DNA from 3 places in the Arthrobacter sp. StoSoilB20 genome. Region 1 is predicted to be linked to each of the others. Evidence: riboswitches for the same ligand, from Rfam matches in the RefSeq annotation. Region 1 holds a riboswitch; each other region holds the start of a gene.

Region 1 (7,651 bases):
AGCATGCCTGTTCATATGTCCATCATTGCACTTTGTGTGAGCCTGTTACCTGGTTCGCCGCAGTGCCAGCCAGTACAGCCTTCAGGCGTCGAGCGCGCTCCAGTCCACCGGCCCGGAGGGAGCCTTCTTCGCTTGCCGTGTGGCGGCCTTGCGGGGCTGGTCTTCCGGGGGCTTTGGCTGGGGCAACGGTTTGCCCCAGGGCAAGGCAAACGCAGGGACCAACTCCCCCAGTTGGACTCCGTGGGGTGGGACCACCATGACCCCGTCCGCAGCGGCCAGGCCCCGCATCATTCCCGGTCCTGCGTGCTGCGCCGGCGAGGCCAGGCCATACACCAGCTTGAACGGCATCAGCCGGGTCCGGCCGGGATCGGCCTCGAGCATTGCGCCGCACGGTACCTCACCCACCTGGGGCGGCTTCCGGTGGCCCAACGCAGCAAGCAATGGAGCGCCCACCGTGAACAGCGCCATCATCGCGGCAAGTGGATTTCCAGGCAGGCCCAGGACAAAGCGGCCATCGGGCAACTCGGCCAGTACGGCGGGGTGGCCGGGTCGCATCGAAATACCGTCGATCAACAGCCGGCCACCCAGTTCAGCCACCGCTCGGCGGAAATGGTCAGTCCCCGACCGGCCTGTACCGCCCGTAGTGATGACGACGTCGGCCGGGGGTTCGGCTTCTTCATCGGAGCCAGCCGCGAGCTCGTCCACGGCAGGCTCACTCTCCTGGAGGGCGGCAATCCACTCCTCATAGTTATCGCCCACCCGGAGCTGCTCTCCTGCTATGCCGCCCAGGAGCTCTACAACGGCACCCAACTGCGGACCAAAGGTGTCGCGGACCTGTCCGGGCAGCGGGATCCCCCGTTCCACAACCTCGGAACCTGTCAGCAGGAACCTGACCAACGGTTTGCCGAGAACCTCTACATGGTCCAGTCCGGCCAGTGCAGCCAAAGCGATGTGGGCTGGATTGAGTACCGTTCCAGCGGTCAGCAGGATCTCCCCCTCGGCAGCCTCCTCCGCGGCTTTGCGGATGTGCTGGCCGTTGCGGGGTTCACCGGGCTTGGCGGCGCCGCCCAAAGCCAGGACCGGCAGGCCGTCGTCGTCGGTGGTGATGACGCCACTCTCGCTGCGCAGCACGGCCTTGGCCCCCGGCGGAATGAGGCCACCGGTCACAATGGGGCTTGCCTGGTGCGGGGCAAGCCTCTGGCCAGGTTCGCTCAGGATCCACGGACCGCTTCCGTTGACGGCCCAGCCGTCCATGGCCGACGAAGCGTAGTGGGGCATGTCCTGCACTGCCAGGGCATCGGCTGCAAGGGTGCGGCCCAGCGCCGAGGTGAGCGGCACGGGGCCTGGTGGAATGGGAGCGGCACACTCAAACGCGCGCTGGCGGGCCTCCTGCCAGGTATGCGCTGCGTGATGGCCCTCGGCAGGGGCCTGGGTCATTCGGCGTCAGCCTCGGACTCCGAGTACTCCTTGGCGACTTTGCGGGCCAACTCCAAGGCCGCGTTCATGGACGCATCATCGCTTGCCTGGCCAATGCCGCGGGCCATGCCTGCCGCATAGCCGGCAATGAACGTGGTCAAAGGCGCAGCGGGACGAACCACTGAATGCGCTGCCACTCCGGCTACGGCGAGTACTTCGTTGACGTCCACCTCAACGCCTTCAAGCTCGAATGCCTGCAGCAACGTGCGGCACCAATCCTCGAGCGTCTCTTCCTGGCTCTTCACGTCCGCCTCCAACTTGTAGTCAATGCCCAGGGCCGCAGCGTCCTCCCACGTATCCACGTCATCCGTGGAGCCAGCGGGGACAGCAACGTCCAGCAGGTTCAGCCTAGCAAGCAGCCGGAACACAGAAGAGTCCGCCAGACCGGCACCTTGGGATGCTGCGGCTGCTTCACGTTCCAAGGCTGCAGTGTTGTAAACACCCAGGAGGGGTTGCTTCCGCCCGTCCACGGAAACGGCCATGGCACCCTCAACGCCTGGGTGGGCGGCCAGGGCATCCCACAAAGCGGAAACTCCACGGGACGCATGCGGCATGTCGCAGGCAAGGACCAGGGTCCACCGGGCGCGGGAACGCCCGCTTTGCAGCGCCGCCAGGCCGGCTGCGATTGCCGCTGCCGGCCCGGCAAACGCCGGCTCCTCGCGGGCATGCAGCACTTCCACTGGGAACGGCACACCGCCCGCTACCGGAACATCGGGGCCTACCACCACCACGGCTGAAGCACCCCGGGCAGCCTGCAGGGCATGCGAAAGGAGCGTGGCGCCGTCGTACGTCAGCGATGGTTTAGGCACGCCACCGAGGCGGGTGGCCCTGCCACCCGCCAAAATCACGGCATTGAACTCCATCCGCCCAGAGTACCCGGACGTCCGGAGCTCAGCAGAAATCGATCAGGCAGCGGATTCCGGCAACAGGAACGGGTCCCAGTCCGGCGCAGGTTTCTCGAGTTCCTTGATCTGCCACATGGTCCCCTGGGGCACACCGGGTTTGAAACGGAGTTTCCAACCCATCTCGGCCAGTGTGTGGTCGCTCTTGGCGTTGTTGCACTTCAGGCACGCCGCAACCAGGTTTTCCCAGGAATCCGCGCCGCCCCTGGACTTGGGGTGGACATGGTCAATGGTGTGGGCTGTTTTCCCGCAGTAGGCGCAGCGGTGGCCGTCGCGGCGCAGTACCCCGCGCCTGCTCACGGCTGTGATCTTGTTGTACTGGGGACGGATGTAGCGGTTGAGGAGGATCACGGATGGTCTTCCGAGAACTTCCTGCGGCCCGACGACAGGCTCGTCGCCTTCGGCCACCACGCTTGCTTTCCCAGTCAGCACAAGGACCAGCGCCCGGCGGAAGGTTATTACCGCCAGCGGTTCATATCCAGCATTCAGAACGAGTGTGCGCATGCACGTACCTCTTCACGGCCGCACCCGTCAGGGGCACGAGGGCCGGCTGCCCTCTGCATGTACGGGCTGTGGATCGACAAGATAAGGGTAAGCACTTGTATGCCGTATCAACGAATTTATATGTGCTTTCGCCCACAGTGTCGCCCAGAGTTCATGCATCGTTAGCGGAAGGGGCGTCCGATCTGCCCCCTGAACACCCGATCTGGCCCCTAGGCAAAGGATCCGCGGTTAAACAGAACACCCCGCGGGCCGTAGCCTGCGGGGTGTCCTGGAAGTGCGAAGGGCTGGATCAGCCGTTGACCCGAATGAAGACCGGGCCGGAGCCGACGTTGACGCTGAACAGTGCCGTGGTGGATCCGTTCCATCCACCGTGAACTGCCTGGCCGTTGCCGACGTAGACAGCAATGTGGGCCTGTCCGGCCAGACCACCGTTGGCGTAGTAAGCGAGGTCGCCCGGCTGTGCTTCCGCTGCGCTGACGGTGCGGCCAAGGGAGAGGTAGCCGGCCGGCCAGTCGTGGAAGTTGATGCCGACAGCTGCCAGGGAGTTGGTCACCAGCATGGTGCAGTCCTGGGTTACGCCAAGCTGTGCGTACGCGGCCGCGGCGATTGCGGCACCAAGGCCGCTGGCAGCGGCGGGAGCCTTAGCCGCAGGAGCCGTGGTGTTGACGGCCAGCGTGGCGTTTCCGCCTGTTGCCGTGCTTGCCGCCGGCTCCTTGGTTTCAGCCTTCGCGGGAGCCTTCTTCTCTACGGGAGCCGGAGCCTGCACCGTGGTGACCACGGGACGTTCGTAGGAGATGGCAACCGTGGAGTCGGCAGCGATAGTGGACTGCACAACCGACTGGACGTCCAAGGTAGACGTCGAAGTGGATTCGCGGTCCACTTTGGTCTCGGCAGCGTTGGCTGCGACACTGCCGGTCAGGACCAGGCCTGAAGCTGCGGCAATAACGGCTGCCTGTCGGCCCACGCCGCCGGCGTTTTCACTGACGGACTTGGCGATCACGGCAAACGAGCTGGTCTTGGGGGCCTCAGCGCGATGCCGTGCAACCTTGTGTGCACTGGTCATGGTTTTCTCTTTTCGTATCCGCGTGCAGTTGGGGTACACGCGGCTCATTGGCGCGCCGGCACTTGGGGGCATGCCGGCGAACCCCGAATCGGTTTGTTTCTAGCGGAGGGTGAAGAAGGAGGAGGTGCCCGTGGAGGCAGCCGAGTGCAGGAGCGTGCCCTGTCCCGGGTTCAAGGCGCTGATCATCATGCCGTTGCCCACGTAGATGCCTACGTGCGCTCCACCGTTCTGCATGACCAGGTCACCGGGGGCAGGGGTGCTGGTGGGCTTCATGGCCGTCCAGGCGTTGACGCGCGGGATGCTGATGCCGGCCTGGGCGTAGACCCACTGGGTGAATCCGGAGCAGTCCCAACCGTTGGGGGTGGTGCCGCCCCAAACGTAAGGGTGCCCGATGCCGGTGTAGGCGATCGCGGCGAGGCCGGAAGCGGCGGCGCTGGAAGCAGCATCCTTGGCTTCGGAGGACTTGGCGGTCACAGCGCCTGCTGTGGCCTGGTCGCCGGAGGCCGAGGTGCGTCCGGTGGTCTGGGAAGCGCGCTGGACAACCTTGGGAGCTTCCTTCGTGGCCACTACGGGGCTTTCGAAGGAGACGGTTGCCGTGGGCTCTGCGGTGACTACCGCAGTGGTGACCATCTGCTGGGTGCTGGAGGCTTCCGACTTTGAAACATCGGTGTCTGCTGCCTGGGCCGGCAGACCAACGCTGAGGACGAGACCTGAGGCTGCTGCCAGGACAACAGCCTGGCGGCCGACGGTACCGGCGTTGGATGAAACAGCCTTGGAAAGCGAGTTCAAGGGGTTCGTACGAACCGATTCAGCGCGATGGCGCGCAGGGGTAGTGCGTGATGACACGTAGGTAGCCTCTCCCAATGCCTGCGAGGTGAGCTGTCGGATTCGGATGGGAGTCATCCGGCCGCGCTGCTTCAAGGAAGCTTTCGCGACTTAACCCCAAGGTCTTCTCACGAAGACCAGAAGTGGTTCCCCCGCCCCTGCCAGACGATTTATGCGAACGGACCTTGAGTAGTGGCAGAGCTAGGCAATCCACTCAAGTGCACCGGCCCCCTAAAAAGCCGATGCGCTTTGTACGGTACAACAGTTGAACGCGAATGTCACATTCAGGTCACGAGGCGTGTCACGAATGCGAGAGACGACCATCAAATGGACTAAAGCCAGCCCATGGGGTCAACAACTTCGCCATTGACCTGTACTTCAAAGTGGAGGTGGCAACCGGTGGAGGCGCCAGTGGTGCCGCTGAGCGCCACGGTGTCGCCGCGGGTGACCGTCTGGCCGACTTTGACGGTGAAGGACGACAGGTGGTTGTACGTGGTCTCAAGGCCGTTGCCGTGGTCGATGACCACGCGGTTGCCTCCGCCGTACTCGTGCCATCCGGCGAAGGTGACCTTGCCGGATGCTGCTGCGTGGACGGCCGTGCCGCACTGCGCCACGAAGTCCTGGCCGCGGTGGAAGTCGCCGGCGCCTCCGGTGAGGGGGCTGACGCGGTAGCCGAACGGGGAAGCTGTGGTCAGCGTGTCGAGGGGGCTGGCCATGGTGCCTGCAGAGGAGGCGCGCTGGATGCTGCCCGCGGACTGGGCGCTGAGCAGTTGCTTCAACTTGCCGTCGGGGTCGGCAGCCGTGGCAACCGCTGCCCGGCTGAAGTCGATTTTGGCCGATGCGGCCGCGGAGACCTCCGGCTGGCTGCCACCGGATACTGCCAGGGCAGACTCGGTCTGGCCTGATTCCGAGGTGGCCATGACGGGGCTTGTGGCCGGCAGACCGACAGTCAAGGCCAGGCCGGTGGCGGCAAGCGCAACTCCGGCCTTTTGCCCGACGCCACTGGCTGCAGCGAAGTCGGCAACCTGGCGCAACGGGCTCTTACGGCGGCGAACCTGGCGTTTGGTGTCGCGTGGCCGGATCTCCGATACGACGCGGGCTGGCCGCAGCTCAGCAGCGGGGCCCGACGCGCGGCGACGGCCCCTGACGTTCTGCGTTGTCAAACTCTATTCCTCTCTAAAAAGCCTGCGAAGTTAGCTGTCGGATTCGGGTCAGAGAGTTTCAAGACCCGGCCCGCACGAAGCGCTCACGGCACACAGGTATCCCAAGAGGGACATGCGTAAATGGGCACTTCTGCTGCGGACTTCACCCCAAGGCTGCTTCTTTAGACAGCCGCTTGTGGTTCCCCCGCCTCTGCCAGTGGTGGATGGCACACCTGTTCCGCTGGCAGAGCTCGGCTCCGGAACAGGTAACGCTTTGGTATCAGCGCTAGTAGATAACTATAGGGGATTAAGGCCCGCAGTAATAAATTCGTTATCAACAGGAACGGGCATGCGGGCGGCAACCCCTTATCACTAATCCCGAAAAACCGCAGGTCACGTGCTCGCCGGGTGCCTAAAAGTGAGATATGCCACCGTGCAGCAAGGCAGGTTTGTCAGCCAACGGAGACGAAGACGTGTGCCGCAACCTCAGGTGGGAGCTCCAGTGCACCTTCAATGCCTGGGACGCGGACGGAAATGTACTCCCCCACACGTTCCAGCGAGACCGCAGCGCCGGGCCTGATACCGCCCTCGTCCAACTGGGTAAGAAGTTCAGGCTCAACCTGGATGGGCTCCGCCAAACGGGTGACAGCTACCCGGGAGTTCGCCGCGTAACCCTCCATGGCCTGCAGGAGGTTGACGTCCACGCGGGGGAATGGCTGGGTGGCAAGACCGCCGAGCGCTTCCAGGCCCGGGATGGGGTTGCCGTACGGGGATTCCGTGGGGTGTTCCAGGAGTTCGTACAGGCGGCGCTCCACGCGCTCGCTCATCACGTGCTCCCAGCGACATGCTTCGTCATGGACATAAGCCCAGTCCAAGCCAATGACGTCAGCCAGGAGCCGCTCCGCGAGGCGGTGCTTGCGCATGACCTCGGTGGCGCGCTTCCGCCCAACCTCGGTCAGTTCGAGGTGGCGGTCGTTGGAGACAATCACCAGGCCATCGCGCTCCATGCGTCCGATGGTCTGGGAAACCGTGGGTCCGGAGTGCCGCAGCCGTTCGGCGATGCGGGCCCTGAGAGCCACGATGTTTTCTTCTTCAAGCTCCAAAATGGTCCGAAGATACATCTCAGTGGTATCGATCAGATCCGTCATCCAGCTCAGCTCTCCTCGAACGCAGTTCCTTGCGTAATCTCCACCGTACAGCGTCCCTTGCCGGGGTAGGCGGAGTGCACCGCCGCCCCTTGAACGCCAACCCCTAGCCTAGCTTATTTGGAATTACTCTGGATAATTCCGGTCGCATATGGTTTGCCGGCGTTCCACGTGGCGGACTATGACGGCCACAGGTTCCTGCCGTCGCACCGGGTCAGGCAGAATTGGGGTGTCGAAGGGGCAGTTGATGCCACCTGCCACGACCCATCTCTAGCCGATACCCATTGGAGCCACACGTGAGCGACACCAGCATCACCATTCCCGCCGATCTGCTGCCCAAGGATGGACGCTTCGGTGCCGGACCGTCCAAGGTCCGTCCCGAACAGATCGAGGCCCTGTCTGCCGCGTCGTCCACCATCCTGGGCACGTCCCACCGCCAGGCTCCGGTCAAGAACCTCGTGGGTTCGGTCCGCGAAGGACTCAGCCAGTTCTTCCGCGCGCCCGAGGGCTATGAAGTTGTCCTCGGCGTCGGCGGTTCCACGGCCTTCTGGGACGTCGCCGCCTTCGGCCTGGTCGAGAAGAAAGCACAGCACC
Region 2 (7,651 bases), 610 kb from region 1:
GGGATGTTCGATCCGCTGGGCGGCGGCAAGTTCCTCCCCGACAAGGAGCAACTGCTTTCGTGCAGCTGAGAGCCCCAGAACCAGGTTGTACTTGGGTAACTCGCGCAGGCCCGCGAATCTCCGTGTCCGGTCCAATGCCATGCGAACCACGGCCGCGTGCAACGGGCTCTTCAACCGGGCACGGGCGATGAACCGTGCAATCTGTTCATCAGCCTCGTGGGCTGCCCGCGCGAACTGTTGGTCCGGCGCCTCAGCACCTTCGGCCAGCCTCAAATAGTTGGTAACGACGCCAAGAATGTGGGTGGGGTCATCTGACCAGCGGGGCATGCCGAGATCGATCTCGGCCACGGCCCGGTGACCGAACATGGCCAGGAATGAAGTCAATCCGGCCTGGGCAACTGCCGGGAGATCACCGTTTCGGTACTGCCCGGCCAATTCTGCTGCCGTGGAGCCTGCCATGGAGGCAACGGCGTCGGTGTCCTTCCGAATCCGGGAGGCGAGCTGCCACAAGGCCAGGTCCATCTCCGTGGTGACGTTGTTGGGCAGGCCGCGGATCACCGCCTGCAGTTCCCCCTTCGGAGCCTGGTCTCCCAACAGGCGGCCAACCAAGGCCAGCATGGCGAAGCCGAGCGCGGGCAGGGGCAAAACCTGCGGAACCGTGGCGAACAGCTCTTGGCCGAGGATCCGCTGGGCGTGGCCGATCCTCTGGTGGGGCGTAGCTTGAGGCGGGACGGCCAAGGCGGCCCGCAGGTCCACTCCGAGCTTCTCCACCCGCTTCATGGCTGAAGCCGGGCGGAACAGTCCACGGAAGAGTGACTCCGGAACGCGGTACCTGGCCGCGACGGGAGCTATGTGGCGAATCAACTTCAAGGGCGTCCTTGACGTCACTGTAAAGCGTGGATCGTCAAAGAGGCCACGTATCAGGGTGGCCGAGCGGGCCTCCATGACGTCGAAAACGCGGGGCACGATCGCACGCCCGATCCTGCTCCGCACTACAGCGGTGAGGTCGAAAAAAATGCGCTGCCCGGCCTCGTAATACGGCGGAGGTCCGGAGCGGGGATCGGGGACGTCGAATGCGGCTGTCCTGGCTACCGAGGAGGCGATGAGCCGGATGCCGGCCAGGCCCATGGGCGTGAGCGGTCTGGTCAGTCCTTGGGCGAGGCTGAAGTTCAGGAAGGCGTGCTCTCCGGGTGCAGGAGGGGTTCGCGTGGTTTGCGGGTACAAGGTAGTGATGGGCCTGGCTTGCGTGAGCCACAGTTTTCCGTCCTGATCGATGGCCCATTCAGTGTCCTGCGGGGCCCCGTAATGGATTTGGACCTTCCGGCCCAAGTCCGCGAGCGCCAAAATCTGAGGATCACTGAGGCAGGGCTGTGGATCCTCCTGCCCATCCCGCCCGGATCCAGCGGCCCGTTCAAGGCGTTCCGTGCCGCCTCCAGGGATTGGCCTGATCTCCACTTGCCTGTCCCCGACGGCCCTTTTCACAATGGCGTTGTGGCGAACGTCAACAACGTACTGATCGGGATTCACGGCCCCGGAAACCACGGCCTCTCCCAGGCCCGGGCTGGCGTCAATCACTGTCTCGTGCCGGTTTCCCGTCACGGGGTTTGCAGTGAACATAACCCCAGCGGTTGCTGAATCCACCATCTCCTGCACCACCACAGCCAGGGTGACCGATGCGTGATCGATCCCGTTGGTGGTCCTGTAGGTCACCGCACGGTCTGTCCACAGCGAAGCCCAGCAGCGGCTCACCGCGTCCAGAACCGACTCCACGCCAACGACATTCAGGAAAGTGTCCTGCTGGCCGGCGAAACTCGCGAAAGCCAGGTCCTCGGCGGTGGCAGAAGACCTGACGGCGACGGGGACATTGTCTCCCATCTGCCCGTAGGCGGCCCGCACCGCTTCGGAGATCACGGCAGGGACGCCGGCCTCGAGCACCAGCGACCGGGCATCTGCGGCAAGCCCGTTCAGCTGGTCCAGCTGGGAGGCAGAGGTCCCTTTCAAGGCCGCAAAGACCTTATCCAAACCAATAGCGGACAATGCGTAACGGTAAGCCGCGGTGGTCAGGCAGAAGCCGGGCGGTACTGGCAGGCCGGCACCGGCCAGCTCACCAAGGTTGGCTCCCTTGCCACCCACCTCCGGGAGCATTGGCCCCCGGATTCCGGCGATGTCCAGAATGAACAGGGAGCCGTGCGCGTCTGTGACGTGCCGATCCTGCTGCTGTTCCCCGGTCTCCTGGCCTTCCATGGCGATGCAGGTTCCGCTCCGCTACGCTGCCCCGAGCATGGGGCCGAACTTGTCACGGTCAGCAAGTCGTGGGTCTTCACGGTCAGGGACAACCAGCACTGGTCCCTTTGCATGGTGCAGTACGCCGTCCGAGGTGGAACCCAGGAGCATGCCCGCGAAACCACCGCGGCCACGTGTTCCCAGCACCACCAACTCGACGCTGCGGCTTGTTTCCACCAGCACGTCCACCGGAGAGCCGTCCCGGAGGTCAGTCTCAATGGCCAACTGCGGGAAGTGGCTCCTGAGCCACGCCACCCCGGCATCGAGCTGGACCCTGATGTCGGCAAAGAGGGCGTCGCGGTCCAATGGCGCCGGCACCCAGGCCAAAGACCCGCTGTACTGCGGTACGGCGCAAATGACGCGGAGCTTTGCTCCCATACGTTGTGCTTGCTCGGCTGCCTCAAGCACTGCCACACGGGCTTGCTCGGAGCCATCCACACCCACCGCAACCACGTTCTCCACAGTGCGGGACCCGGCTTTGGCGTGCTCGGCCTTGATGTGCTTGTCCTCCGTGTTTTCGCCCAGCCTGTCGGCGCAGTACAAGGGGACAGTAACCGTGGGGCACTTGGCGTGGGCGGGCAACGCACTGCTCACAGAGCCCAAAAGGCGTCCCACAAAGCCACCGCGGCCCCGGCTTCCGGAAACGAGGAGCGCGGCGTCTTCCGAGAGATCCAGCAAAACACCGGCAGCGTCGCCGTTTTCCACGGAAGCGTCGACGTCGATGGCGTAACCGGAAACCTTGTCCATGGCCTGCTTGATGATCGCGTCCGCGCCTTCGCGAATCACCGAATCATCCACGGTTGCGTAGCCACCGTCCAGGCCTGACGCGGCAAAGATTGGCACGGAGTAGGCCGTCACGATGTGAAGCGGCAGCTGACGGCGCTCCGCCTCGCGTGCGGCCCAAACCAAGGCACATTGTCCGTGCTCTGAACCGTCCACTCCAACGACAATGCCACCTGGCGCCACTGCCTGGTCCTGGCCGTCCTGTGGCTCTTCACTGTCTCTGCTGTGCTGGTCCATGGGGCCCGCCTTCCACCTGCTGCTTGATGTTCCGGCCATTCTGCCAGAGGTTCTCCACCACAGATTCCCTCACGGCTTCATTGTCAATGGCCGGGGCAGAAGAAACCTGGTAATTCCTCCTCCCAAGGCCCACTATTCTCGGTCGGCACCGCCGAATCAAGGCGACTTTGGGCTATGTGCATAACGGTCCGGGCTCGGTTGCCGCGACCCCATTTTGCGCTGCGGATGAACACCGGAAACACGCAGACGTCCGAGGCTATCCATGGCAGAAAAAGTTCGGTAGTGTTCGATTCACCGAATGGCCGGCAAACGTGTTCCAAACCACACTCCGGCCATTTATTTGCGGCCGCTTGGGGACTCGGACGCGAGCCCACGCGATGCCGAACGGCACACACGTCAAGGAGGAACCAAGCAGTGTCACTCACGCCTGATTCCGCCACGGAACGCACCACCACCGTGGTCATCGGAGCCGGCCTGTCCGGCTTGGCAGTTGCCAGTGAGCTCAGCCGCTACGGCGTGGGCTCCATAGTGGTGGACGGGTTCGGTGCGCTGTCGGCAACTGGCCCTTCAGTCCACACAGGCATGCTTCAACGCTGTGATGCCGGCGATCCCGCAGCCATGCAGGAACGCAACGAGATCCTCCGCCACCTGCGGAACTACGCCGCCAGCCATCACCTGGACGTCCGCAGCACCACGCGGGCGGTGCGCCTTGATTTCCTGGGCTCAGACCCCTCCCAGCAGATTGGCTACGGCCTGGCCGCGAGTATGACCACTGCCGGCCTCAGGACAGGGCTCCACGCCTCCGGCCCCCTGGAATCCACGCGCCGCCAATGGGCCGTGCACACTGCCAGCGGCGTCCTTTTGGCCGACCACATTGTGGTGACACGCTGTGCCCAGAGCCAGCTGCGCCGCATGCTGGCGGAACTGGGCATAGCGATCGGCCAGAACCTGTCCGCGGCCATGCGGGCTGTCGGAATGCACCTCGTCGGAGTCGGCGAACTCATCACGCCCACACCGAAGGAAGTGCTTCGGCAGGCAAAGGCCGTAGGCCAGACGATCTCATCCAAGGTCGCCCTTGCCGCAGGGCCGGGCATAGCCACCGCTTAGCGGACAAAGGCTCCGGGGCCGCCCCTGAAGCGCCGTTTGGGCGAAGAAGGACCCTCCTGCGCCCGGATTCATGGCGCGCCCTACCGGCGTCGAACCTGACTCTGAACTTTTACTCACATAACTTAACGCCAAAGGCCGGTGTCCTCGAAGATTGGTTCTTCGGAGACACCGGCCTTTGAACTGAAGCGTGAGGCTTTATGCGCCAGCGCGTACGTAGGTCAGGGGACCCGTAGCAGTCAACCAGCTGATCGGGTGGATACCCGTCTGGTTGCCGTTGATGCCACCGCTGATTGCCTGGCCGTTGCCGATGTAGATGGCAACGTGGCCGGACTGGACGATCATGTCACCGGGCTGGGGTGAGCTGACAACCTTGCCGTAGTTCATGAACTGCATGGGACCGAGGTCGCCAACAGGGATGCCTGCCGAACCGAGGGCCCGCTCCACCATGGCGGTGCAGTCCTGCATGATGCCGATCTGGGCGTAGGCCGAGGCAACCATGGCAGCGTTGACGCCACCGACGGCCGGGGCAGCAGCTGCTGCAGGAGCAGGAGCAGCGGCGGCCGGAGCGGCAGCAGCAGCCTTGGCAACAGGAGCCGTTGCAGCTGCGGTGGTGACTGCAGCCTTCTTGGCGACGGGAGCCGGAGCAACCGGAGCCGGCTTTTCGATGACCGGAGCTGCTACGGAAGCAACAGCAGGACGCTCGAAGTTGACGGTGGCGGTGGCCAGTGCGGTCACAACCTGGGTGGGAGCCTCGGAAACGGTCTCAGCGACCGTGGCGGGGCTGGAGTCCCGCTGAACCGGAGCTTCAGCTGCGTGGGCAGCAATGGAGCCGGTCAGGACAAGGCCAGAGGCTGCTGCGATGACCGCTGCCTGGCGGCCAGCGCCGGAAGCGTTGCTGGCGACTGCCTTGGAGATCGAGATGAACGGATTAGGACGTACGCTGTCCGCCTTACGACGGCCGCGAAGAATGCGTGAAGACATGAAAGAGCCTCTCCCGATGCCTGCGAGGTTAGCTGTCGGATTCGGATGGGAGTCACCCGGCCACTACGCCCCGCTGTTACGCGGAAGCTTCGTGACTTCACCCCAAGGCACGCTCGAAAGCGACCTAAAATGGGTTCCCCGTCTCTGCCGTAAGGTTTGTCTGCGAACGGATTCCGGACTGCGGCAGAGCTAGGCAATCAGGCCGGAAGTGCCCGCTACGTGGAACAGGCACAGGTACAACCGTACGCGATGATCACGCCGAAGTCACATTTAAGTAACGAGAACCATGCTTCTGGCGTGTCGCGGTGACCATTTCGAGATCTTCGCAGCTACGTAGAAAACCCCGTTATTCCGCGGCAGAATCGCCCTCAGAGTCATTTGACGCAGCCAGTTTCCGGCGTGCAGTAACAGCCAGAAAAATAACGAGACCAACAGCAACCACGGCCAGCCCAACAATGCTCCAAGGGAAGGGCTGGGAGGCGTCGGCGGCAGGCTCGCTCTTACCTGTTGCCGGCGCCCCGGTTCCTGCGGTGGGCACAGCTGCGGAGGATGAAGCCGGGGCCGACGGCGAGGCACCTGCCGAGCCACCCGGCGTCGTGCTTCCTGCGGTGGCGGTGAACGTAAAGGTGCCCTCGATGGGGTGGGAATCGCTGCTGACGACGCGCCACACGACGGTATATTCGCCGGCGGGAGCGCCTTCGCGCAGCTTCTGAACGGCCTGGTTGTCGATGATTTCCACAGGTCCGTCGGCCCAGTTTTCGCCGGCCGCCGTGACCGTCACGCCCGAACCGATCGCGAGCGGCCGGTTGTTGAACGTTATGGAGACCGACGCCGGAACTTCCGCCACCGCTGTGCCGTTGGCCGGCGTCGTGGATTCTGCGACGTCGTGGGCAGATGCCGGGGCCGCGGAAAACAGCAGGGCAGAGGCGAAGGCAAGAGCGGCGACGACGGCGGCCAGAAGCGGGCGGATGGTACGCATGGGGCGGTTTCTCCTAGTGTTGGCTTCCTTACAGACTAGGCGAATCGTCCGGAGGCCCTTTACCGGACCGCATAGGATTTGAAAGCACACTCCCCTCGATCCCCGGAGTCCTTCATGCTTAAACAAGGTTCGGCAGTAGACCGCTACTTCAAAATTACTGAACGTGGATCCACGTACTCACGGGAAATTCGTGGCGGCTTCGCGACGTTCTTCGCCATGAGCTACATCGTGGTGCTGAACCCGTTGATCCTCTCCGGGGCTGATTCGAGCGGGGCGTCCCTCGGATTCACCGCCGTCGCCGCCACCACGGCGTTCGTAGCGGGCATCCTGACCATCCTCATGGGCGCCTGGGCCAAGCACCCGTTCGCCGTGGCAACAGGATTGGGCGTCAACGCGTTCGTCGCCGTGACAGTGGCCTCGCACCCGCAGCTGACCTGGCCGGACATGATGGGCCTTGTGGTCTTGTCCGGTGTGACCATGCTCATCCTGGTGCTCACCGGTTTCCGCACTGCCGTGTTCAAGGCCGTTCCGGAAGCCCTGAAGACCGCGATCGTGGTGGGCATTGGCCTCTTCATTGCGTTGATCGGCCTGGTCAATGCAGGGTTTGTCCGGCGGATTCCCGACGCTGCCGGAACCACGGTTCCCCTGGGACTTGGCGTGGACGGCAAGCTCATGGGCTGGCCCACCCTGGTGTTCGCAGTGGGCCTGATCCTGACCATCGCGCTGGTGGTCCGCAAGGTCCGGGGCGCCATCCTGATCGGCATTGTGGTTTCCACTGCACTGGCCGCCATCCTCGAATTCACCCTCCATATCGGCCCCAGCTTTGACGGCAAGAACGTCAACCCCCGCGGTTGGTCCCTGGTTGCCCCCACCCTTTCGGAGTGGGGCGCCCCGGACCTGTCCCTCATCGGCAAGGCCAACCCGTTCGGCGCCTTCGAGCACTTGGGGTTCATCGCCGCGGCACTGCTGGCGTTCGTGATCCTGCTGAGCATCTTCTTCGACGCCATGGGCACCATGGTGGGCCTGGCCAACGAGGCCGGAACGGTGGACAAGGACGGCAACATCCCCAACGTTGACCGCGTCCTCCAAGTCGATGCCCTCGGGGCGATCGTGGGCGGCGGCGCTTCGGTTTCCTCCAACCAGATCTTTGTTGAGTCCGGCGCCGGGATCGGCGAAGGCGCCCGCACCGGCCTCGCCTCGATCGTCACCGGCTTGCTGTTCCTGGTGGCCATGTTCTTCACCCCGCTCATCAACCTTGTCCCGTTCGAAGCCGTAGCCCCG
Region 3 (7,651 bases), 230 kb from region 1:
GCAGCCAACAGTAGCCGGGGGCTGGGGGCAACGCCGCCGCTCCAACAAGCACCGGCGCTTCGGCTGCGGCTTTGCTGTAGGCGCGGCCTCGCTCCAGCCGCGCGCCGTCCTTTGGGGAGCCCGCTAGGTGCGGGGGACCGCGAAGTGCGTCAGCCGCGCGTCCTGCCCGTCCAGTTCAGCCCAGGATTTCTCCGTTTCCATTACCGTCAACGCACTCGTTGGGTAGCGGGTGGCGGCGTCCATGTACGCGTCGTGGTCCGAATCGCGCGAGGCCAAGTGCATGGCGAGATCCTGGACCCCGGGCATGTGCGAGATGATCATCAACGTGGTGACGGTATCGGGGACATGATTGATGACCGTCAACATACGGTTCGCTGAGGCTGAGTACAGGCCGTCCTCGAGTTTCGGCGTCGGCGCTTTGTCGCCCAGTTCATCGCAGACCCATGTGCATGTTTGCCGGGTCCTCAGCGCAGACGAGCACAGGATAAAGTCGGGCACCACGCCTTGCTCGAGCAACCATTTGCCGGCAAGCGGGGCCTCCCTGTGGCCCCGTTCCTCGAGGGGACGCTCGTGATCAGGCACCCCCATGGGCCAATCAGCCTTGGCATGCCGCATGATCACAAGGCGCTTGATGTGGTGATCGCTCATGGATCAACCCTATCCGCCCAAGGCACCGGGCGTTCCTGACCTTCTTTGAGAGGGAACCGCCCCGATAGCAACCGGATGCGGTTGCCTATGGGCTGCCGGCGCATCAAAGAGGGTCACGGCCCCAGGCGCCCCGGTCCCCCACCACCCACTTTGAACTCCGTACGCCCCCAACACGCGGAGGCAGCGGGCGTGCCAGGGGGCTTCCCCAGCCAATGTAGGTGGTAGCCGCACACACACCCGGCGCCCTGGACCCTTCAGCTGCGGAGGCCAATCCTCGTCAGGGCACGAAAAAGCCGAAAGGCGGCATATCCCGATAGCGCCGTTGTCGCAAGAAGAACGAGCGCAGGCACAGGGGGATGTTGCCGCCTTTCGGCTGCGGTGCTGCTTAGATCGAGTATTCCGGAGCGGCCCAGACGATGACCTCGGGGTGCTCGTAGAAACGGTAGCCCTGGCCACGGACCGTGCGGACGGTGTTGGCAAGGCGGCCCAGCTTGGAGCGGAGGCGGCGGATGTGGACGTCGATGGTGCGCTCGTTGGGGACCTCTTCGGCGTTGCGCCACAGTCCTTCAAGGAGTTCGTCGCGGCCCACGGTGCGGGTGCCGTTCTCCACGAGATAGTTGAGGAGTTCGAATTCCTTGAACGTCAGGTTCAGCGATTCGCCGTCCAGGTGCACTTCGCGGCGGGCGAGGTCGATCAGCACGCCGGAGGGGCGGGATTCCTGCTGCGGTGCCGGGCGGGCGGTTTCGGTGCGCTGGCGTGCGGCGACAGTCGGGTCACCGAAGGTTGAACGCACGACGTCGAGTGCGGACCCGGGCGCGCCGGCGGGGGCTACTGCCACGGCAGCATAGCTCTCTGCACCGGTCACGAGGGACTGGGCGTAGGCACGGATTTCCTGGGCCAGCTTGGCAATGGAGGTGCCTGCGGCCGCTGCGGTTTCTTCGTCAATGCCCATGTAGAGCACGAAGCCACGGGCTACGTTGTCGTTGGCAACGGGGCGGAGCCTGTCGGACTGGGCAATGACCGGCGTAGGCGCAGTCATGGGTGCCGGCTCGGCAGCGGGCACTGCCCGCAACTGGCCATAGGAGTTGGGGTTGTAACCCTGCGGAACGTAACCGGGGGCCTGCTGGCCTGCGCCCTGCTGGGAGGGAGCGTAGCCGGGGCGGTTGCCGAAGCCGGGGCGGAGCCCTGCGTTCGATGCGGCCTTGTTGGCGTTACGGACGGAGATGTGGACGTATCCAGATGCAACTGACATGGAGTGCTTACCTCAAAAGTGAATAGCCGTCATCGCGGCTTCGAATGCTGGTTGTCCCCGCAATGAGTTTGGGGAGGGGCGCCCAACGCTGGGCTAGGGGGCGAATGCCTGAAACTTCTTGGGGTGGAAAGTTAGGCTTGCATTCGACAACAGCGGTCATCATGGCCAGCGGGTGTGCTGGGCCAGGTTGCTGCGGCTGCAGGTGCTGTTGAGTTCTTGTTCACATTGGAAGTGTGCAACGTAACAATGGCAACACGCAAGTAACAAAGCGCAGAACCGTCCACATTTTGAGACGGAGAGGTCTATTGTGCCGTAAATCACAATTCAGTCGAGGGGATAAATGAACGCCATTTCATTCGGCTCGAGCAAGAAATAATTGCAATCCAGTGAACATTCTTCGGCCAATGGGGCATCATGTGCACTGACATTCCCGGGAACAGCCCGGCTGCGGAATCTCACGATCTGAAACACTTGTTGTCCAATCGTGGACGGCCCACTTCCGAAAAATCCGGACAAAAATCTGCTACAAGCCGTAGAAACAGGATTGCCAAGCGTTTCGGACACGCTGACTCCCACCTCGCTAGTGTTGACTTCACAGCATCCTCACAGGACGGGCAAAGCGCTGGCTAACCAGCAGAACGGAGAGTTGTCCCATGGCCTCCTCGCACTCCATGACCAACAACCTGCCCCAGCTCTCCCACCCTGATGGTTCTCCGATCCGCGCCTTGGTGGTGGATGACGAACCCAGCCTCGCCGAACTCATGAGCATGGGATTGCGCATGGCCGGTTGGTCTGTGTCCGTTGCCGGCGATGGTCCCGGGGCCGTGAAGCTGGCCAAGGATTTCCGGCCGGACGTCCTGGTCCTTGATGTCATGCTGCCCGGTTTCGACGGCGTGGAGGTCCTCAACCGCATCCGCGCCTTCGCCCCGGAAGTGCCCGCCCTCTTCCTCACCGCCAAGGATGCCGTGCAGGACAGGATCGTCGGATTGGCTGCCGGCGGCGATGACTACGTCACCAAACCTTTCAGCATGGAAGAAGTCCTCCTGCGACTCCACCGGCTGGTCCAGCGTTCGGGCGTCGCTGCCATGGACACCGCGGAACTGGTGGTGGGTGACCTCACCCTGAACGTGGACACCCGCGAAGTTACCCGCGCAGGCGAGGACATTCCCCTCACGGCAACCCAGTTCGAGCTTCTGCGCTACCTCATGGAGAACCCCAAACGGGTCATCAGCAAAGCCCAGATCCTGGACCGCGTGTGGGATTACGACTTCGGTGGGCAAGCCAACATCGTGGAGCTCTACATTTCCTACCTTCGCAAGAAAATCGAAGCCAACCATCCGCCGATGATCCACACCATTCGCGGCGCCGGCTACGTCATCAAGCCCGCGGACTAGGCGTTGAGCACACTTTCAGGAGTGGCCAGAAAATCCGGCCGCAGCTGGCTGAACCCCTCCACGTGGCATTTGCGTACCCGGCTGGTCCTGGTGGCGATGGCACTGCTGGTCGCTATCTGCGGGGCGGTAGGAGTGGTCAGCTACGCCTCCATGGACATGGTGTTCAACAAGCAGCTCGACAGGCAGCTCGAGCAGGCGTCCAGCCGCGCGAACGACTTCGGCAGGCCGCCGTCGAACTTTCCCTCCTCACCTTCGGGGAAGCCGGACCCGCTGGAGGCCAGGGGGCAGGCCGCCGGAACGCTCAACGCCAGGATCGACGGGTCCACTGTCCGCAGTTCAGGGCTCATTGACGCCCAAGGCAACCGTGTTGCGCTGTCCCCCGCGGATGAGCAAGTGCTGTTGGCGCTGCCCAAGAGCGGTGATCCGGTGGATCGTTCCCTCTCCAACGGGGACTATCGGCTGGTAGCGGTCGAGGCCCCCTATGGCGACGTGATCGTCACGGGCCTGCCTCTCGCGGACAAACAGAGCGCCGAGGCCTCACTGGTCTGGACAATGGTGTTGGTCTCGCTGGGCGGGCTGGTGGTCATCGGCCTCGCCGGCACCGTCATCATCCGCCGGACCATGCGGCCTCTGGAGCAGCTCTCCGAGGTGGCCACCAAGGTTTCACGTCTTCCGCTCGACGCCGGTGAAGTGGCACTTGCGGTGCGCGTACCGCCGTCGGCCGCCCATCCCGGAACGGAAGTGGGCAGCGTAGGCCATGCCCTGAACCTGATGCTGAACAACGTCTCCAGCGCTTTGGAAGCCCGCCAGGAAAGCGAAACCAAGGTACGCCAGTTCGTCGCGGACGCCTCACACGAGCTCCGAACGCCGCTCACTGCCATCCGCGGTTACACCGAACTGCTGAGGATGACCGAAAGCTTCACTGACGACGGCCGCAAATCCCTGGCCCGCGTGCAAAGCCAGTCAGAGCGGATGACAACGCTGGTGGAGGATCTCCTGCTGCTCGCCAGGTTGGACGAGGGCCAACCGGTCAAGGTTACCGATGTGGACCTCACCCAGTTGGTGATCGAAACGGTCAGTGACGAGAAGGTCATGGCGCCGGACCACATATGGCAACTGCAACTGCCGGACGAACCCGTCACGGTCCGCGGCGACTCCACCCAGCTGCACCAGGTCCTGGCCAATCTTTTGTCCAATGCCCGCAAACACACCGATGCCGGCACTACCGTGGTTACGGCCGTCATGCTCTCCGCCGATGGCAGCGCAGTGGTGACCGTGACAGACAACGGGCCGGGCATTCCAGAGGATTTCCAAGGCCGGATCTTCTCCCGCTTTGCCCGGGCGGATGCCGCGAGATCGGGGTCTGAAGGGACGTCGGGGCTGGGGTTGTCGATCGTGGAATCCATCGTCGAAGCGCACGGCGGTAGCGTGGAGGTCACGTCGCGCCCGGGTCGAACCGAATTCGCCCTGCGGCTACCTACCGTCACCGCCGAAGGGATGTAACGAACTCGGCAAGGCGACTCACCGGCGTCGTGATCTCTGTTACCTAAATGTGACTTCTGCGAATTCCTCCTGTACCGTCGAAAGGGTGGGTCGCCCCAACTGGCCCGCATCCGGGATGCGCCGAGCTCTGCCACTTCCCGGAGTCCGTTCTTACTCCGAGGCAGAGACGGGGGACCCAGAGTCTCCGGGCCCAGGCATTTATGCCGGACCCTTGGGGTGAAGCCGCAGCGACATGCGCGGCCGGATGACCTCATCCGAACCCGACAGCTAACTCCGCAGGCGCTGAGAGGTAATCACACATGTCTGAATTTAACGATCAGACGCGCCCTTCCGCGCGTCACCGCGATGAGCACAACGCACCGTTGACCAAGTCGCAAACCGTCCTCAAGAACGCTGCCCGCCAAGGTAAGTCCGGCCACCGCATGTCGGTTGTTGCCGGCGTCGTGGCCGCCGCGTTGGGCGTCGCATCGCTCGGTACTGCTGCCAACGCCACCCTGAACCTCCCTGAGGCCAGCCGCGTTGCAGAGACCCAGGCAGCTGCCCAGGTCAGCACTAACAAGACAGCCGAAATCTCCGCTTCCTTGGACGCAGCCGCCGCAAAGGGCGCTGCCGACCGGGCAGCCGTGGACAAGGCCGCTGCTGAAAAGGCTGCCGCCGAGAAGGCCGCCGCCGATCAGGCTGCTGCTGAAAAGGCTGCCGCCGAAAAGGCCGCCGCCGACCAAGCCGCTGCGGAGAAGGCAGCTGCTGACGCTGCAGCCAAGCAGGCCGCCGACGCCGCTGCTGCCGCCGAAAAGGCCGCCGCCGAAGCCGCTGCTGCAGCCCCGAAAGCCGTGGATGACCCCGCCGCTGCCAAGGCCTACGCCGCAAGCATCCTGGGCAGCTACGGCTGGAGCGCCGGCGAAATGACTGCCCTGAACACCTTGTGGGAGAAGGAATCCAACTGGAAGACCACTGCCACGAACGCTTCCAGCGGCGCGTACGGCATCGTCCAGTCCCTGCCTGCTTCCAAGATGGCCTCTGCCGGTGCTGACTGGCAGACCAACTACCAGACCCAGATCAAATGGGGCCTGAACTACATCAAGGAGCGCTACGGATCCCCGTCGGCCGCCCTGGCCTTCCACTTGGCCAACAACTGGTACTAAACCAGGCAGTTTGAAGACCGCGCCGGTTGCCGCCGATCGCACCAGTCCCCACTGGAGCGAACGGCGGGAACCGGCGCGGTCTTTGCATTTCACAGGTGACCGCCGTAGCTCACAGTGACGTCACAGCTTCCGCCTAAAGCCCTCATAATTGGCGAGCCCATGCTGGAGATATGACGCTCACAAATCCAACCACCAGCGCTCCCCCACGACGGTTCCACTCCGCGCGCTTCGGTGGCGGGGCGTTGCCTGCTTCGCAGCCGGAACTCTTGAACGTAAGGCCGGAGAACCCGCAGTTGCCCAGGCGCTCCCCCGTGGACACCGGGGCCGGCGTCCCCGTTCTCGATCTCACCGTCCCCGTGTTCAATGAGGAAGCGCACCTGGAGAAGAACCTCCGCACGCTTCACGGCCATCTCTCCGGCACTTTTCCGCACACTTTCCGGATCACGGTCGCTGACAACTCCAGCACGGACAGCACCCTAAGGATCGCCGAACGCCTGGCACGGGAACTTCCGGAACTGCGGGTGGTCCGGTTCCAGGAAAGAGGGCGCGGAAACGCCCTCCGCCGCCTCTGGCAATCCTCACCGTCACCCGTGCTGGCCTACATGGAAGCGGATCTGTCCACGGATTTGTCCGCCTTGGCTCCCCTCCTTGCGCCGCTGCTTTCAGGCCACTCCGACCTGGCTGTCGGCACGCGCCTGGCACCTGACTCGCGCGTGGTCCGCAGTGGTGGCCGCGAATTCACCTCCCGCAGCTACAACGCCCTGCTCCGCACCGTCCTGGGCACACGCATTTCCGATGCCCAGTGCGGCTTCAAAGCCGTCCGCGCGGACGTTGCGCACCTTCTCCTCCCGCATACCAAGGACGACGGCTGGTTTTTTGACACCGAGCTCCTCGTCATCGCCGAACGTTGTGGTTTACGCATTCATGAAGTCCCGGTCGACTGGACCGATGACCCCAACTCAAGTGTCGACGTCGTACGAACCGCGCTTGCCGACCTGCGGGGCATGGCGCGGCTGACCCGAGACCTTCGCCCCGGACGTTTTCCGGTCAGGGAGCTTCGGCTAGGACGGGACCGGACGGCTCCCGGAACCGGACTTGCGGGGCGTGTGCTTGGTGCGGTGGCGTGGACGTCGCTTTATGCCCTGTTCTTCGTGCTGCTCCGCAGTGTCGTGGATCCTTTGCCGGCGAACTTCATCGCCCTTGCCCTCATGGCCTCGACTACCCGCCTGCGCATCCAAGGACCGGTCATGCTTCTCCTGACGACGCTGCTGAGTACGGCTGCGCTTGCGATCCTGCCGGTAATGACGACGGCGGACCGCTGGCTTGAAGGAGCCGTGCTGGCTGCCGCTGGACTCGCCGGGCATATCGGCGGGTATGTGGCTGGCCGAAGAAGGCTTGCACCTGACGTTACGTGAGGATTTAGCGTATTCCCATGGGAACAGCGGAGAGCGGACAGTGGAGTATCGGCGAACTCGCCAAAGCCTGCGGAGTCAGCGTGCGGACACTCCATCACTACGATGAGATCGGCCTGCTGACCGCGAGCGGCCGGACGCCTTCCGGTCATCGACGGTACGGGGAGGGCGATCTTCGACGACTGTACCGGATCAGGGCCCTTCACATGCTCGGGATTCCGCTTGCTTCCATCACGACAGCGCTGGATGGACCCGGGAACGATGATGATGATCTCGGTTCCATGCGTGTCCTGCTGGACC

Evidence for each region. Region 1 has a riboswitch for cyclic di-AMP ahead of LDN85_RS05210 (C40 family peptidase). Riboswitches for the same ligand answer to the same signal wherever they lie in the genome.
Region 2: another riboswitch for cyclic di-AMP. It lies ahead of LDN85_RS02400 (NlpC/P60 family protein); the one in region 1 lies ahead of LDN85_RS05210 (C40 family peptidase).
Region 3: another riboswitch for cyclic di-AMP. It lies ahead of LDN85_RS04130 (hypothetical protein); the one in region 1 lies ahead of LDN85_RS05210 (C40 family peptidase).

The regions. Positions count from the first base shown of each region.
Region 1 covers NZ_AP024651.1:1,106,489-1,114,139, reverse strand. Annotated here, with positions in the region: gene LDN85_RS05235 (FdhF/YdeP family oxidoreductase) at 1-15, opposite strand, end outside; gene LDN85_RS05230 (molybdopterin molybdotransferase MoeA) at 82-1,437, opposite strand; gene LDN85_RS05225 (NTP transferase domain-containing protein) at 1,434-2,339, opposite strand; gene LDN85_RS05220 (HNH endonuclease) at 2,382-2,882, opposite strand; gene LDN85_RS05215 (NlpC/P60 family protein) at 3,172-3,945, opposite strand; gene LDN85_RS05210 (C40 family peptidase) at 4,045-4,791, opposite strand; cyclic di-AMP (ydaO/yuaA leader) riboswitch at 4,796-4,964, opposite strand; gene LDN85_RS05205 (M23 family metallopeptidase) at 5,103-5,933, opposite strand; cyclic di-AMP (ydaO/yuaA leader) riboswitch at 5,938-6,179, opposite strand; gene LDN85_RS05200 (metal-dependent transcriptional regulator) at 6,365-7,060, opposite strand; gene serC (phosphoserine transaminase) at 7,354-7,651, shown strand, end outside.
Region 2 covers NZ_AP024651.1:498,065-505,715, reverse strand. Annotated here, with positions in the region: gene LDN85_RS02415 (PEP/pyruvate-binding domain-containing protein) at 1-2,244, opposite strand, end outside; gene LDN85_RS02410 (universal stress protein) at 2,266-3,303, opposite strand; gene LDN85_RS02405 (FAD-binding protein) at 3,718-4,410, shown strand; gene LDN85_RS02400 (NlpC/P60 family protein) at 4,606-5,391, opposite strand; cyclic di-AMP (ydaO/yuaA leader) riboswitch at 5,395-5,587, opposite strand; gene LDN85_RS02395 (copper resistance CopC family protein) at 5,738-6,370, opposite strand; gene LDN85_RS02390 (NCS2 family permease) at 6,485-7,651, shown strand, end outside.
Region 3 covers NZ_AP024651.1:876,838-884,488, reverse strand. Annotated here, with positions in the region: gene LDN85_RS04155 (hypothetical protein) at 1-14, shown strand, start outside; gene LDN85_RS04150 (histidine phosphatase family protein) at 124-648, opposite strand; gene LDN85_RS04145 (winged helix-turn-helix domain-containing protein) at 1,034-1,900, opposite strand; gene LDN85_RS04140 (response regulator transcription factor) at 2,554-3,294, shown strand; gene LDN85_RS04135 (HAMP domain-containing sensor histidine kinase) at 3,298-4,797, shown strand; cyclic di-AMP (ydaO/yuaA leader) riboswitch at 4,906-5,093, shown strand; gene LDN85_RS04130 (hypothetical protein) at 5,097-5,939, shown strand; gene LDN85_RS04125 (glycosyltransferase) at 6,110-7,354, shown strand; gene LDN85_RS04120 (MerR family DNA-binding transcriptional regulator) at 7,372-7,651, shown strand, end outside.